DNA from 3 places in the Dorea sp. 210702-DFI.3.125 genome. Region 1 is predicted to be linked to each of the others. Evidence: predicted binding sites of a transcription regulator. Region 1 holds the regulator's gene; each other region holds the start of a gene.
The links. The regulator Rex, encoded in region 1, represses fermentation and respiration genes when NADH is low (regulators of the CRP and FNR family bind a similar motif). The targets are predictions, from matches to a motif close to ATTGTTAANTANTTAACAAT.
Positions count from the first base shown of each region.

Region 1 (3,284 bases):
GTTATTAAGATTAGGATAGTCGTCGGAAATCTCCTGGAAAATAGTTTTTTCCATGTGTAGAACGTGGTGTTCCTGATCGTAGTAACCAATCTTTACATTAGAACCGAGACGGAAACTTCCAGAATCAGCTTTGAGTACCTGATTTAAAATCTTAAGGATTGTTGTTTTTCCGGTTCCATTATCTCCGATGATCGCGACATGTTCCCCACGCTTGATTTCGAAGCTGACATCTTCAAATAAAATCTGTGGTGGAAATGCTTTGCTTAAATGCTCGACACTTAAGACATCATTACCGCTGACACAGGAAGGTTCCAGTGTTAAATGCATATCTGTATGTAGTTCCATCGGTTTTTCAACCGGGGTCATCTTATCCAGCATCTTTTCACGGCTTTCTGCACGCTTGATGGATTTTTCGCGGTTGAAGGAGCGGAGCTTTTCAATGACCGCTTCCTGATGCTTAATTTCCTGCTGCTGGTTCAGATACTCTTTCATTCTGGCTTCACGGAGCATTTCTTTTTTTTGGGCGTAATCTGTATAATTGCCCATGAAAGTGGTAAGCTTGCCAAGTTCAATCTCGACGACTTTTGTTACAACCCGGTTCAGGAAATACCGGTCATGAGAGACAATCAGTACTGCACCGGGATAATTCAGAAGATAAGTTTCCAGCCATGAGATGGAATTTAAATCCAAATGGTTGGTTGGCTCGTCCAAAAGCAGAATATCTGGCTTTGTGAGGAGCAGTTTTCCGAGAGAAACACGGGTTTTCTGACCTCCGGATAAAGTTGCAACCGGTTTTGCGAATTCTTCTTCTGTAAATCCCAGTCCTTTTAAAACACCAGTGATTTCACTTTCGCAGGCGTATCCATTTTCACGTTCGAATGCTGCTGTGAGCCGCTGGTATGTATTCATACGTTCTTCCAGACGTTCTCCGCTTAAATGCTTCATTTCCTGTTCAATCTCACGAATCTGCCGCTCCATGTCGAGAATATCGGCTTTTGCAGTGCGTACCTCTTGATAGATCGTATGGTCATTATTCATATCCTGATGCTGTGCCAGATATCCCATCGTCTTGCCGCGTGTCAGAACAACATTGCCGCCGTCCGCCTGAATCTCACCAACGATCATCTTAAGAAGTGTTGTCTTTCCAGCACCGTTCGGTCCTACGAGAGCTGCTTTTTCGTGGTCTTCTATATGAAAGGAGCCGCCGGAGACAATTACTTCCTCTCCAAAGGCTTTTTTGATATTGTGACATGCAAGTATCATCCTATCCTCCTTGATAAAATCCTGTGATTTTGAGAAATAAAGATGCCGCAGGGCTGCGTCCGGCGCTGCGACCGCATAATTTTGGCATCATCTTATACTATTATAACGAAAATACTACAAAAAACAACTAAAAAGTTTGACATTATACTAACGATTGCCTATAATAATGAGTAGAAATTTTTGAAGGAAGGAGGTGCGGATCATGCAAAACAGGGGAATTTCACAGGCAGTTATCCGTAGATTACCCAGATATTATAGATACCTTGGGGAGCTGATCGAGCAGGGAGTAGAACGAATCTCTTCCAATGAGCTTAGTAAAAGAATGAAAGTAACAGCTTCCCAGATTCGTCAGGATCTTAATAATTTTGGCGGATTCGGGCAACAGGGGTATGGCTATAATGTAAAATATCTGTACTCAGAAATCGGAAAAATTCTTGGATTGGAACAGGATCATAATATTATTATTATTGGTGCTGGTAATTTGGGGCGTGCACTTGCGAACTATGCATCATTTGAAAAGCGGGGATTTATCTTAAAAGGATTGTTTGATATCAATCCGGAGCTTGACGGGCAAGAAGTTCGTGGTGTTCCAATTCAGATGATGGACGAGCTTCCGAAATTTGTAGATGAGAACAGTATCGATATTGCAGCATTGACGATTCCAAAGGATGAGTCAATCAAAGTCGCAAAATTTCTGGCAGATCACAATGTTCACGGAATATGGAATTTTGCACATACAGATCTGAATCTTCCGGAAAGTGTGATTGTTGAGAATGTACATTTATCCGAGAGTCTGATGAGGCTGTCATATAATATATGCCGCTACAAGGAAGAACATAATTAAGGAGATAACGTGTAAAGACAGGTTTGTTCAGATTGCATCCTGGCTTTGCACGTTTCTTTCTATCAGGAGGAATCAAAACTATGAGATATTTGCCAGATGCTAAACAGATGAAAACGGCAGATTCATTTACGATAAATGAACTTAAAATCCCGTCCCTGGAACTTATGGAACGGGCTGCCAGAGCATGTGTAGATCACATTAAAGACTGGAAAATTAATTTAAATAAAATATGTGTCCTCTGTGGTTCTGGAAATAATGGCGGGGACGGCTTTGCGATTGCCAGAATGTTTGCATGGGAAGGGTGTGACGTAACAGCAGTTCTGGTCGGAAACAGAGATCACTGCACACCAGAGACTGCCCATCAGATAGAACAGTTGAAAAATACAGGAGCACAGTTTAAGGAGCGGTTTGAGCAAGAAGCATTTGAAAGTGAACCGTATACTTTAATTATCGATGCAATTTTTGGAGTTGGACTTTGCCGGGAGGTTGGAGGCAGATATGCACAGATTATAGAGTGTGTGAATCAGTCTGATGCAGTCCGTATGTCCGTGGATATTCCTTCCGGAATTTGCGCAACTACAGGAAATGTATTAGGAACTGCAGTGCGTGCAGACTATACTGTGACAATTCAGGAGACGAAAGTTGGTCTTGTACTTGATCCGGGAAGAAGTTATGCAGGAATCTGTGTATCCGAGGATATCGGAATTGTATCACTTCCACTGGAAAGAGATGAGGAAACAGTTTGTACACTGGAGGGCAGTGATTATGCAGCACTTCTTCCGAAACGAAATGCGGACTCCAATAAAGGAACTTACGGAAAGCTTCTTATGATCACCGGAAGCAAAGGTATGTCAGGTGCTGCATATCTTGGCGCACTTGCAGCTTACAGGACAGGTACCGGGCTGGTGCAGATCTATACTGCTAAAGAGAATCTCGTGATCTTACAGAGCCAGATCCCGGAAGCGATCATTACAACTTATGAAAAATATGATGTCAATGAACTACATCGCTTGATCGACTGGGCAGATGTCGTAGCTATAGGTTCCGGACTTGGAACAAAGAAGACTGCAAGGAAGATTTTAAAAGAAACCATTGCATATACAAAGAAACCGTGTGTCATAGATGCAGACGGACTTAATATTTTGTCTGAACATATGGATTATCTGTGTGGTGCAGA
Region 1 covers NZ_JAJCNF010000001.1:70,439-73,722, forward strand. Annotated here, with positions in the region: gene LI164_RS00320 (ABC-F family ATP-binding cassette domain-containing protein) at 1-1,263, opposite strand, end outside; gene LI164_RS00325 (redox-sensing transcriptional repressor Rex) at 1,466-2,107, shown strand; gene LI164_RS00330 (NAD(P)H-hydrate dehydratase) at 2,188-3,284, shown strand, end outside.

Region 2 (3,284 bases), on a different contig from region 1:
CCATGTTATCTGGATGAAGTGTACGTCCTGTACCACCACCAGATGCTACTGAGAAGTATTTTTTACCTTTCTCAACACACTCTTTTTTGTACGTTCCTGCTACTGGATGCTGGAAACGTGTCGGGTTTGTAGAGTTACCTGTGATAGATACATCTACACCCTCTTTCCACATGATTGCAACACCTTCACGTACATCATTTGCTCCATAGCAGTTTACTTTGGAACGAAGTCCGTCAGAATAAGAGATTCTCTGAACCTCTTTCAGCTCTCCTGTATAGTAGTCATATTCTGTCTGAACATATGTAAATCCATTGATACGGGAGATAATCTTAGCTGCGTCTTTTCCAAGTCCGTTCAAGATAACACGAAGTGGTTTTTTACGAACTTTGTTTGCTTTTTCAGCGATACCGATCGCACCCTCTGCTGCTGCAAATGACTCATGTCCTGCAAGGAAACAGAAGCAGTCTGTATCCTCTTCCAGAAGCATCTTTCCAAGGTTACCATGTCCAAGACCAACTTTTCTCTGATCTGCTACAGATCCTGGAATACAGAAAGACTGAAGTCCTTCACCGATTGCTGCTGCTGCTTCTGCTGCTGTCTTACAGCCTTTTTTGATTGCAATTGCAGCACCTACTGTGTAAGCCCAGCATGCGTTCTCAAAACAGATTGGCTGAATGCTCTTAATCTGATTGTATACATCAAGTCCGGCATCCTTTGTAATCTTCTGTGCTTCCTCGATTGAAGCGATTCCATAACCTGCCAGCACTTCATTGATTTTATCAATTCTTCTTTCATATGATTCAAATAAAGCCATTTTAAAAAGTCCTCCTACTCTTTTCTTGGGTCAATAATCTTTGCTGCGTCTTCAACACGACCATACTGTCCTTTTGCCTTTTCCCATGCGTCATTCGGTGTATCGCCTTTTTTGATGAAGTCTGTAAGTTTTCCAAGATTTACGAACTGGTATCCGATGATCTCGCCTGCTTCATCGAGTGCGATACCTGTTACATAACCCTCTGCCATCTCAAGATAACGAGGTCCTTTTGCTAATGTTCCGTACATTGTTCCTACCTGAGAGCGGAGTCCTTTTCCAAGGTCCTCAAGTCCTGCTCCGATAGCAAGTCCGTCTTCAGAAAATGCGCTCTGAGTTCTTCCGTATACAATCTGTAAGAATAACTCACGCATTGCTGTATTGATTGCATCACAGACAAGGTCTGTATTCAATGCCTCTAAAATAGTTTTTCCTGGAAGGATTTCTGAAGCCATAGCAGCTGAATGTGTCATTCCGGAGCAGCCGATTGTCTCAACCAATGCCTCCTGGATAATTCCATCTTTCACATTCAGTGTCAGCTTACAAGCACCCTGCTGAGGAGCACACCAGCCAATGCCGTGTGTAAAACCGGAAATATCTTTGATCTCCTTAGCCTGAACCCATTTTGCCTCTTCCGGAATCGGAGCTGGTCCGTGATTAGCGCCCTGCGCTACCGGACACATCATTTCTACTTCTTGTGAATAAATCATTTTAAAACTCCTTTCAACTATGTGTGTTTTATAAATAGTGTTTGTTATAAGTTTAACACCATATCCTTTTTTATTCTCTCATAAATAACATTTTTCGTCAATTGGCACTACGCTACATTTTTAAATTGTTTGGACCGCTTTTTATAGTCATTCTACTAAAGAATTTCCATTGCCATAGGCACATAACATTTTCCATGTATCATCTGCATCTCATCGATTGGTTTCATGCCCATGTGGATATATTTTTTCACCGCCTCCGGAGCAGCATCAACGGTCATAATAGTCTTATGCAGTTCTTCCTTACAATACCTTTTCGCATAGTCAAAAAGTAACCTTCCAGCACCTTTTCCCTGGCAGGATCTGCGCACATAATAATTACAAATGTGTCCCCGCCTCTGAAGGGATATGGTTCCTTCCAGTTCTTCTTGTTCAAATACACCAAACATCAGAAGTTCGCCGCTATCACAGAGCTGGTCGATATTCTCCTGTTTTAAATATTCGCGGAATGTATCAATCCCTTCCTGTTCATACACCTCGGCCACATCCATGCAAAAAACGCTCCAGATAATATCCAGAGCGTTTTTTCTTTCCTGTTTTTCCAGTTCACGTACAATCATTACATACCTCCCTGTGTCAGCACCTGCACATTCTTTGCAATATAGTCGATCAGTGATACAACTGTCAGGATCAGTGAAAGCCAGATCAGAACTGTGCCAACGATATCGAACACACCTCCAAGATCTGCAATCAATACAATAATCATGAACATCTGGGATACTGTCTTAAATTTGCCCCAGTAACTTGCTGCGATGACAATTCCATTGTCTGCAGCCACAAGGCGGAATCCGCTAATAATAAACTCACGGGCAATGATGATGATGACGAACCATGCCTGTAATTTTCCTAACGGGATCATACAGATCATAGCAGAACACACAAGCAGCTTATCTGCTAAAGGATCCATGAACTTTCCAAAGTTTGTCACAAGATTTCTTGCGCGGGCGATCTTACCATCCAGCATATCTGTCAGACTGGCAACACAGAACAAAACTAACGCGATCCATTTATTTGCCGGTCCTCCCACATCAGTCAACATAAAAAATACAAAAAACGGAACCATGATAACTCGTAATACTGTCAGTTTATTTGGTAAATTCATTATATCAGCTCTCCTATCAAATCATATTCCAGTGCACCTGTCACGCGGACTCTTGCAAAATCTCCACTCATCAATTCTTCGTCTGTATTGATAAAGATCAAGCCATCCACATTCGGTGCATCTTTATAAGTTCTTCCTACATATGCATTTTCATCTGCAACTTTTCCTTCAATCATAACGAGAACTTCACGTCCGACCATATCTTCTGCCAGATCAAATGCGATTTCCTGCTGAAGTTCCATCAATTCTGCCTGGCGGTCTTCCTTGACTTCTTCCGGAATCTGCTCTGTCATAGTTGCAGCTGGTGTATCTTCCTCCGGTGAGTAAGTAAAAACTCCAAGTCTGTCAAATTCCATCTCATCTACGAAATCCTTCAGCTCTTCATGCTGTTCTTGTGTCTCACCCGGAAATCCTGTGATCAATGTGGTACGAAGAGAAATATCCGGGATCTCTTTTCGAAGCTTTTCAATGATCTCTACAAGCTGAGCTTTTGAAGTTCTTCTTCCCATTCTTTTTAGCACTGCGTCACTTGCATGTTGAATCGGAAGATCCAGATAGTGACAGACTTTATTTTCTTCTTTAATCGTCTGAATCAGTTCATCGT
Region 2 covers NZ_JAJCNF010000014.1:57,935-61,218, reverse strand. Annotated here, with positions in the region: gene LI164_RS08450 (GGGtGRT protein) at 1-814, opposite strand, end outside; gene LI164_RS08445 (iron-sulfur cluster assembly scaffold protein) at 829-1,521, opposite strand; gene LI164_RS08440 (GNAT family N-acetyltransferase) at 1,677-2,138, opposite strand; gene pgsA (CDP-diacylglycerol--glycerol-3-phosphate 3-phosphatidyltransferase) at 2,138-2,680, opposite strand; gene rimO (30S ribosomal protein S12 methylthiotransferase RimO) at 2,680-3,284, opposite strand, start outside.
Region 2: LI164_RS08445 (iron-sulfur cluster assembly scaffold protein) is a predicted target of Rex. The motif match lies at 1,562-1,581, and genes of this name have one in related genera.

Region 3 (3,284 bases), on a different contig from region 1:
TTCAGACTTTGATCGTGCCGCACCGCATGGAACAGGTCATGTAAAAGCAGGTCTTAACTATGCAATGAGCCTTCATGCAATCGTGACAGCACATGGAGAAGGATACGATGAGAATATGTATCTGGATGCTGCAACAAGAACAAAAGTAGAAGAGACAGGTGGAGCAAACTTTATCTTCGTAACAAAAGACAATAAAGTCGTAACACCGAAGTCATCTACAATCCTTCCTTCTATTACAAGACGTTCTCTGATGTATGTAGCAGAGCATTATCTTGGACTGGAAGTAGAAGAAAGAGAAGTATACCTTGATGAAGTAAAAGATTTTGCAGAGTGTGGACTTTGTGGAACAGCAGCAGTTATTTCACCAGTTGGCAAGATTGTAGATCATGGCAAAGAAATCTGCTTCCCAAGTGGAATGGAAGAGATGGGACCAGTTACAAAGAAACTGTATGAGACATTGACAGGAATCCAGATGGGTCACATTGAAGCACCAGAGGGCTGGATCTGTAAGATCTGCTAGGATTGAGAAAAAGCCAGGCACAAGAACAATCACAGACTCTACATTGTTTTCAGATAATACAAGATTCATATGCGAGATGAGGTTGACGGAAAAATAAGAATTTTGTAAAATAATGTCAAGACACATGGAGCGGGACAGAAACGCGAAAATCTGTCCCGCTCTTTTCGCAATATAGGGAGTTTTCCTTTTAACGGAATCCGGGAGCGGGCATGATGCGGGGATTCTGCTTTTGATGGAAAAGTATCATATTCCATTGATTCTGTTATCTATGGGCAAGAAATGAAAAGGAACTTGGAGAGATGCTGGAGTTTGCCAATGCAGCAGCATCTATTGTAACAACAAGAAAAGGGGCGCTTCGGGTAATGCCCAAGTTAGAGGAGATTTTGCATGTGCAAAGAGGAGTGTAAGTCAGAAGAAATGAAATATCGCCTGGCGGAAGCTGTGAAAGTCTGCATGAAGACGACATCGGTGGAGAAGATTACGGTAAAGGAAATCGTAGATGCGTGCGGAACGACCAGACAAACATTTTACCGGCATTTTCAGGATAAATATGACCTGGTTAACTGGTATTTTGATAAGATCCTTCTGGAATCCTTTGAACATATGGGAGAAGGCGAAACCATCTATGAAGGACTGGTGAAAAAATTTCAGTATATTCAGAAAGAGAAACTTTTCTTTAAAATGGCATTTAAATCTGATGATCAGAACTGTCTGAGAGACCATGATTTTGAACTGATCCTGGCATTTTATTCAGACCGGATCCAGGAAAAATCCGGAAAGCCATTGTCGGAAGATTTAAAATTTCTGCTGGAAATGTATTGCCAGGGTTCTATTTACATGACTGTACAATGGGTGTTTGGAAGGGTGAAACGCACGCCGGAGGAACTGGCAGCAGATCTCGTGAAAGCAATGCCGGAAGAACTGGCGGGGGTGTTTGAAAGACTGGATCTTTTATGATCCGGTCACGTTACATTTTCATAATTTTGTAACTTTCATTTTTTTAATAACATTGTTAAAATAAAAACATAAAAGCAAATTATGTCATGTAAGAAAAGGAGAGATTGAAATGGCAAACAGAATTATGCTGAATGAGACATCTTATCACGGAGCAGGAGCAATCAAGGAGATTGCAACAGAGGCAAAATCAAGAGCATTTAAGAAAGCATTTGTATGCTCTGATCCAGACCTTATCAAATTTGGGGTAACAAAGAAAGTGACAGATGTATTAGATGAGGCTGGACTCGCATATGAGATTTATTCTGACATCAAAGCCAATCCTACGATTCAGAACGTACAGAATGGTGTTGCAGCATTCAAGAGCGCTGAGGCTGATTACATTGTAGCAATCGGTGGAGGATCTTCCATGGATACAGCAAAAGCAATCGGTATCATTATTGCTAATCCGGAATTCGAGGATGTAAGAAGTCTGGAAGGTGTTGCGCCAACTAAGAAACCTTGTGTACCGATCATTGCAGTTCCGACAACAGCAGGTACAGCAGCAGAGGTTACGATCAACTACGTTATTACAGATGTAGAGAAGAAGAGAAAATTTGTCTGTGTTGACCCACATGATATGCCGGTCATCGCAGTTGTAGACCCGGATATGATGTCCTCTATGCCAAAAGGACTGACAGCTTCCACAGGTATGGATGCTCTTACACATGCAATCGAAGGATATACAACAAAGGCTGCATGGGAGATGACAGATATGTTCCATATCAAAGCAATCGAGATTATTTCCAAATCCTTAAGAGGAGCAGTTGCAAATGAGAAAGAGGGTCGTGAGGGAATGGCTCTTGGACAGTATATCGCAGGAATGGGATTCTCAAATGTAGGTCTTGGAATTGCTCATTCTATGGCTCATACACTTGGAGCTGTTTATGACACACCACATGGTGTTGCATGTGCTATGATGCTTCCAATCGTTATGGAGTATAATGCTGAATGCACAGGCGAGAAATACAAAGAGATCGCAAGAGCTATGGGTGTCAAAGGTGTTGATGATATGTCTGTAGAAGAATACAGAAAAGCAGCAGTAGACGCTGTTTCGCAGCTTTCTATCGACGTTGGAATCCCAACAAAACTGGAAGCGTTAAAAGAAGAGGATCTTGACTTCTTAGCTGAGTCTGCACACGCAGATGCATGTGCTCCGGGTAACCCGAAAGACGCAAGCGTTGAAGATCTGAAGAATCTGTTCAGAAAATTAATGTAATGATGCCAGAGTAATCCGCATGCATCATGCATTATTACATAATCTAAGATAAGAGAACTCCTGACATTGATATCCAGTGCCAGGAGTTTTTAATATTTCGAAAAATTAAAATTAGAAGAAAACAGTATAAAACAGCATATAACAGTTGACAACTGTTATATGCTGTTTTATACTGTTTATAACGAAGGAGGAGTTTTATGGATATCATAGTAAACCATTCATCCATGCAGCCAATCTATGAACAGATTGGAGATCAGATAAAAGAAAAGATCATGCATGGTATATTAAAAGCAGATACCCCACTCCCGTCAGTTCGTACTTTAGCTAAAGAACTTAAGGTCAGTGCACTGACCGTGAAAAAAGCATATGATGCTCTGGAAGAAGAAGGATTTGTAATTACGATTCATGGAAAAGGAAGTTTCGTAGCATTTGCAGATCAGGGGCTGATGCTGGAGGAGAAGAAAAAGGAAGTGGAAGCTGATTTGGAGATGGCCATCCGAAAAGGCAAAAGCTGTGGAATGACGGATCAGGAATTACTGGAGTTGTTTCAGA
Region 3 covers NZ_JAJCNF010000028.1:1,655-4,938, reverse strand. Annotated here, with positions in the region: gene LI164_RS12415 (branched-chain amino acid aminotransferase) at 1-520, shown strand, start outside; partial or broken gene LI164_RS16365 (carbohydrate kinase) at 802-927, shown strand; gene LI164_RS12405 (TetR/AcrR family transcriptional regulator C-terminal domain-containing protein) at 908-1,477, shown strand; gene fucO (lactaldehyde reductase) at 1,587-2,732, shown strand; gene LI164_RS12395 (GntR family transcriptional regulator) at 2,930-3,284, shown strand, end outside.
Region 3: fucO (lactaldehyde reductase) is a predicted target of Rex. The motif match lies at 1,529-1,548, and genes of this name have one in related genera.